DNA from 2 places in the Paenibacillus sp. Y5S-9 genome. Region 2 is predicted to be linked to the other one. Evidence: riboswitches for the same ligand, from Rfam matches in the RefSeq annotation. Region 2 holds a riboswitch; the other holds the start of a gene.
What was found. Region 2 has a riboswitch for cyclic di-AMP ahead of V6669_RS10575 (C40 family peptidase). Riboswitches for the same ligand answer to the same signal wherever they lie in the genome.
Positions count from the first base shown of each region.

Region 1: linked by a shared signal. The riboswitch ahead of V6669_RS00150 (ubiquitin-like domain-containing protein) and the one ahead of V6669_RS10575 (C40 family peptidase) in region 2 are both predicted to bind cyclic di-AMP.

Region 1 is NZ_CP145887.1:32,143-35,565, reverse strand. Features, by position in the region: gene rsmA (16S rRNA (adenine(1518)-N(6)/adenine(1519)-N(6))-dimethyltransferase RsmA) at 1-172, opposite strand, end outside; gene rnmV (ribonuclease M5) at 177-722, opposite strand; gene V6669_RS00150 (ubiquitin-like domain-containing protein) at 877-2,061, opposite strand; cyclic di-AMP (ydaO/yuaA leader) riboswitch at 2,335-2,588, opposite strand; gene V6669_RS00145 (TatD family hydrolase) at 2,830-3,423, opposite strand, start outside.
Region 2 is NZ_CP145887.1:2,351,038-2,354,460, reverse strand. Features, by position in the region: gene pelA (pectate lyase) at 1-730, opposite strand, end outside; cyclic di-AMP (ydaO/yuaA leader) riboswitch at 1,150-1,281, shown strand; gene V6669_RS10575 (C40 family peptidase) at 1,287-1,751, shown strand; gene V6669_RS10570 (carboxymuconolactone decarboxylase family protein) at 1,824-2,153, opposite strand; gene V6669_RS10565 (hypothetical protein) at 2,295-2,513, opposite strand; gene V6669_RS10560 (hypothetical protein) at 2,633-2,962, opposite strand; gene V6669_RS10555 (xanthine phosphoribosyltransferase) at 3,060-3,423, opposite strand, start outside.

The DNA of each region.
Region 1 (3,423 bases), 2.3 Mb from region 2:
ACGCGCCCTTGGACTCGTCCAAATCGGCTGCATTAACGATTTTGTTCAATATATTTTGATCGATCAGAAAGTTCTGACCCAGACTTTTCTTGAATGAGAATCCGTGTCTTTGAATAATCTCTTTCGTTCGCTTGGGCGTTGCAATTTCTATCGTCTCTTCCATGTCCTTCATATGCTCACAATCCTTCACGTTCAATTTGCGCTAATGCTGTAGAGAACTCTTCCCGTGTAATCTGAAATACACTGAGACGTTTGTGGAACTGCTTCCCGTTACAATAACCGATGCCCAGCAGATTGCCCATCTCCATGCGACGTGCAGCAGCCTGCGGATGCACGATAAGTCCTGCCGCGATCAGGTCCTCCCAATCGATCAGGCTCGGAGCACCTTCGTATGAAGTATGTACGCGTGCCAGAGCATGACGGATCGCCTCCGGTGAGGCATTCTCCACCCCAATGTCCCCTTTGCGTGTTGCATCGGCTTCCGGAATGAAGGCATGTTTGCAGCCAGGCACCTTGTTCGCAATAATTTTACGAATGCGTTCGCCAGCATGATCCGGATCTGTCAGTACAATGACTCCCCGTCTCTCCTGAGCAAGCGCAATCCGCTTCAGAATGCGTTGGTTGATTGCTGAGCCACCTGTTTCTATTGTATCGGCTTCAACGGCCCGACGGATGGCTACCGTATCGTCACGGCCTTCCACCACAATGACTTCTTTTATCATGTTCCATTTCTTCCTTTCTAACGCAAAAAGAAGAGGAATATCCTCTTCTCTGCCAACGGCGGGGGAGACTGAATTCAGACTCCTCCGCCGCATATTCCGCATGAATCATTCATGCAACTATTTTATAGCATTCCCATTTCAAAGTAAAACGATTTTAGTTCGCTTCCGGCTTCACCGGACCGATCACGTAGACCGTCTTGCCTTTCTTACGTCCAAAATTCAGGGCATGCTTCACACTGTCATAATATACATCAATTTTGTTGCCTTTAATGGCACCGCCTGTATCTTCCGCACGACGGAATCCCAGACCTTCGATATATACCCACCAGCCAATTGGAATGACTTTGGGATCAACCGCAATGGTGCGCCCTTCCGTTACACGAGTACCGGAAGCTGTTTTAGTTCCAATGCCAGGCTCTTCGGAAGAGTAGGCAGTCATGGATACATTTTTAAGTACTTTTGAGTATTTAAAAGAAGTCCCGGATACGGTAATGACTTTGCTGCCCGAGGCAGATGTTTTCTTCGAGTTCGTTGTTGTAGCCTTTTTGGTTGTTGAAGTTTGAGCCGATACGGTCTGAATCACAGGTTCTTTCACGACCGGTTTTGCTTTGGTGCCGACAGCGATCACTTTATCTACACGATTATTCGCGACAGATTTGCCGACCATTTTTTTGGAGACCAATTCTCCATCCTGAAATACCTTTTCGATATGCTGTACAAGTGTGCCTTCTTTGCCGTTTACAACGACACGGTTATCCCCTTTGTACAAGCTAGGGTCAGCCGTTTTAATGACTTTGTAAGCGATTGGCTGCTCTACCTCCACTGTACGCTTTGTTACGCGCACTACACGGATCTTCATATCCGCTTTGATGGCAGTTCCAAGCGCCGGATACACTTTATCATTACTCTCAACTTGAATACCTGATTTTTGAATTGCATCTTCTACCGATGAATCCGTTGTATACAGAGTCTTGGTGTCTCCGTCTGCCGTAATGTTGACTGGAACGGCCCGCTCAATAACGATTCGGTCTCCATCTGTAATCGCCCCATTCATGGACATGGATACCTTATCGTGAGGGCTGACTGTGATCGACTGCTCCTCCAGCATTTCCTGAAGCATTCCTGTACGAGTCTCTACCACCTGAGCTTTGCCATCAATAACCAGTGAAATTTGTTTCCCGGCCTGACCGTAAACGACTAACAAGATCATGATTGTAAGCGCAATTGAGAAAATCGCGATCAATGCCATTTGACGCATGTTCTCATGCTTCCACCGCAACGCGAAAGACTTACTGGATGATCGTGACTCATGGGTCTCTTCTGGTTGGAATGTGCCCACTTCTCCGTCCTCCTTCATAGCCTCGCCGTCTAAAGTAATGCATGATGTCTTTGACGTGACTATACCAAATTTTCTACAGAACACAGATTGGACCAACATAATCCGGTTCTGCACCATGAATCAATCTTCGCAACATGATGTCATCCTCCTGAATACCTACCGTATGATGACAATATTTCTTTTATTCAAAAACAAAAAAGCCAAAGAAAGAGTGTAAGAGGAACTCTTTCGTGGCTTCCGAATGATTCTGAATATCGGAAATTCATGCACGAGGTTGCCTCTCTTTTTCCGCTTGCGAGGTTAGCTGTCGGGTTCGGGCGAAAGAGAGCCGCCCTATCTTAGGTCACCCGCTCATGGCGGACGCCCTTGAATTCACCCCGAGACCCAAAGAAGAAATCAAATACGGCTTCGCAGTTCCCTTCGCTGCTTTTGGGTCAGCGAACGTTGCGCATCGGCCAAATACACCGATGTTTAAGCCCTATTGGTTCCCCCGCTCTCCGTTAACGGAGACTCAGCGAGACTGATTCATGAAAGTAATGTTGTTTCATCGGAAAGTGTCCCTTTGTTCATCCCCCGAACATCTGTCCAATTTTCCGCACAACAATTCACTGAAAAGATGATATCCTGTTTTGATGCATGTTGTAAAGCGTTGATCAAGTACGTTTTTCTGAATATTTGGTTAAAATATTGTAATATTCTTGATTTATTTGGAGCAAAGGGCAAATTACCTCCGCTTACCTGCCTTTTTCACCTCATTTGCTCGTTTTTTTAACGAATTCCAAATCGTTCCATGGCATTTTTGGTTGTTATTGCAGCAATTTCCTCCACCGAAATGCCTTTAATTTCCGCTGCTGCCTCTGCAACCAGACGTACATGCGCTGTCTCATTTCGCTTCCCACGATAAGGGTGAGGTGTCAAATATGGAGCATCTGTTTCAATGAAAAACCGGTCCATAGGAACCTTCGCCAGCACCTCTTTGGGCTGCTTTGCATTTTTGAATGTGATCGGTCCTCCGAAAGAGAGATGGAAGCCCATATCGAGACAACTTTTCGCTGTTTCCCAGCTGCCCGAGAACGAGTGCATTACACCACCAACCTCACCCGCCTTCTCTTCACGCAAAATTCTTATGATATCCTCATGTGCATCCCGATTATGGATGACAATCGGCATGTTCACTTCACGCGCCAAAGCAATTTGTTGTCGTAATACGCGATGCTGTATTTCTTTTGGTGAAGTATCCCAGTGATAATCCAATCCAATCTCACCGATCGCAACCACTTTTTCATGCTTGCATAAAGATGCAATCCACTCCAAATCGCCCTCCTGCATTGTGATCGCATCTACGGGATGCCACCCTACAGC
Region 2 (3,423 bases):
CCGCTCCTTTAATGGATGCTGTGATTTTAGAGTTAGCAGGTCTCGTTTTCAGGAATTTAACGATTGTTACACTTTCTCCAGCTGTCAGCGATGGCACTTCGTAGATTCTTGCGCTCGCTGGTTTAAGGGAACTGGAATCATGTTGTTGTCCCCATGCTGTCAGCTTACCACCTGAAACGACTTGTGTATTCAGAATCGCCTCCACACCTTTGGCAACTGAATTTTTACTGCGGTTAGCAAGTGTGCTGTCGATAAACGAGAAATCACCTTTGCGTGTCGCTACTTCATCGAGCATGATCATTACATTAATCATGGCATCATCATTGTAGGTAATATGTTTGTGATATCCGGAGCTTTGGTAGACTTGTGGCCATCCGCCGTTTGAATACTGCATGTTGATCAAAAAGTTAATTCCTTTGATTGCAGCTGTGGAGTATCGCGGATCATTCGTCTTTTTGAATTCCTTCGCCAATCTTCTAATTTCTGAGTATGTAGCCTTGTTGTCTATCGTGGACTTCGCCCACTCTCCACTTGTCTGTTTATAATCTTTTCTCCAACCTCCATCCGGCAGCTGGTTCTTCAAAATATCAGAAATACTCGCTGTAGTACCCGATGCATCCGCAGCAGATACCGTCCCTACAGGGAGAACTGCCATTCCAACTGCTGAGAACACCACCATCGTACATGCCAGGACAAAAGTAATTATTTTCTTCGCTTTCAAATGTAACACTCTCCTATGTTCGTTTTTATAAATCTGCCACTTCTACTTTACCTATGATAAGCTTCCACAAACCTCCTTTATTTGTATTTATCGCATAATAAAATCAATTTTAATCCAATATGTGGATTGGATACTCAGATAATATGCAAAAAATCGATTTTTGTCAATATATGCAACTTAATGAATATAATATCTCTAATTCTACATAACGGAATAGTTCTTTTAACTCATGACAAACCTATTTATTTATCCAAATTCGTCTTAAGCGAATCAATAATGACGTTTTTGTCATGAATGATACCCAAACTTGATCCCTTCTTTCATATAAAAACCTTAATTCCGCTAACATTGAGGTATTACGAAGGGTTTTAAATGGGTTTGACAATTACGCATTTATGCAATATAGTTTCAAATAGTTACAAAAACTTAATTATTCATTGCCGAGTTTCATGTTTGAAAACGGGGGAACCAATTTGGGTGAATTATTCTTATACATAGGAAATATAGGGAACCTTCTACCGAACCCTTAGCTAACTCCGTAGGCATCGAAGGGAGAACATTGATTTTGAAAAAACTGATTATCTCCATTTTTGGAGCAGCTGTATTATTTACATCCGGGGCAACAAGCACAGAGGCAAGCAGTATCAACTCCGTAGTGAACAACATGACAGGTATTCCTTACAAATGGGGTGGCACGACTGTAGCCGGCTTTGACTGTTCTGGTTTTATGAAATATCTTTTCAACAAATACAGCATTGAATTGCCACGTACTTCTCAGCAGCAAGCCAAAGCAGGTACTCCGGTAGCCAAAAGCAATGTTCGGACAGGTGATCTGGTGTTCTTTAATACAACAGGCAAAGGCATTTCACATACAGGTGTATATATCGGCGGCGGACAATTCGCTCATGCCTCCAGCAGTAAAGGTGTAAGCATCACAAAGTTATCGAATCCATACTTCAATGACCGCTATGTAACAGCACGTCGGGTAACTGGACAGTTTATGTATGATAAAATGTTAGGAAAAATGTGATTCACATACAAAAAGGCATCGGTTATTAACCGGATGCCTTTTTTGTGCTTAAAATGTATGTTTCATTGCTTACTAATGCAGCGCCTTCTGCACTCGCATCGCGCCCTGAGACAGAGCATGTCCGCCTCCTACAGCTCCGGCCACGGCTACGGTCTCCATGATCTCCTGATCTGTAGCGCCCTTGGCACGGGCTTCTTCTACATGGTAGAAAGTACATACCTCATTGTTGGCAAACAATCCAATGCCGAGCGCAATGAGCTGTTTTGTCTTGGCATCAATCACGCCAGGTTGGAAACATTCTCCCGTAAACTCATGATATGACTTCACCACACCTGGCAGTACATCGCTTAATGCTCCAATCTGATCCTTGTAGGCATGAACTTTATCATTCATCAATGTCATGGCTTGTAGCACACCCTCTCGGCTATAGTTACAGATCTTCCTCACTGTACCTATCTTCTCTCCCGAGTGAGTCAATTATGCCAACAAATCATGGTAATTCCAAACATTTAACGCTCATGGCTCTGCCATAATTATAAACTGTTACTCACTAAGTGGACTCTGGCGCGGCTCGCTAAACAGCTGATATCGGTAACCGCGATCCAGCTTGACGACACGTCGATTCTGACGACGGATAAGTACCTGCTCGCCATCCCAGGCAACAACAATCCCGGTTACATCGTTAGATTCCAGCTCGTCCCGTACTACTCTTACTTTCTCACCTGACAGACGCAGGGCGTCCAGTTCTGTATCACTGATCATCTTCATGGCTCCTATATTCCAAATTTATTTACAAAAAGAGACCTAAATGAAATGTCATTTAGGTCTCACGTGACTGTATTGGACTGTCATGTCATTCGAAATTATGTCCCGACTGAAAGTTACCGCTGCGCGTGCTCTTTGCTGTCGTTCTTCTCGAACCAAAAATCAAGCACTTTGGCGGACATCACACGTTCTTCAAGGTACTCCACTTGATGCGGTGTAAATTGTTCTTTCCAAGAGAAGGACAACTCTTCGCACAAGCCTACAATCGTCAGTAATTCTGACCAGGCAACATAGCGTTTGTACCAGAAAAATTGAGGATGTTCAATCATATAGGGATAAAGGTCATCGAATTCCGTATGTTTACAATCCAGGGCACGTTCAAAATGAACTTTCGATTCCGCCAGCTTATCATTAAAAAATTGTTCTGTTGCCGGTTGGTTCCCCATGGTGTTGCCTCCTCTCCCTAACATAACCCCATTATAAATGAAATCCGCGGTCATGCAAAGGCATAGTTCAAAAAATAGGCCCTATTCCTTTAAAATGTCACATTTCGTTATCGTCAAATTGTACCGTACCATCGTTCAGGGAACGAATGCGTACCAAGGCTTCCACCGGAATACCCTGTTCACGAATCGTTCGTGCCCCTGCCTGGAAACTTTTCTCGACCACAACGCCGAATCCGACGAGTTCCGCACCGGAACGCTCGATAATTTTGATGACGCCACGAGCGGCATCTCCATTGGCAATGATATCATCAATGAACAAAATACGGTCATTCTCATGAATGAACTCACGGGATACCATAATGTCAGTTACAATTCCTTTGGTAAAGGACGGTACGCGTTCACAGTAAGCATCAGGATCAGCCAGAAGTGTTTTTTTGCGACGGGCGAATACAAGGGGCACC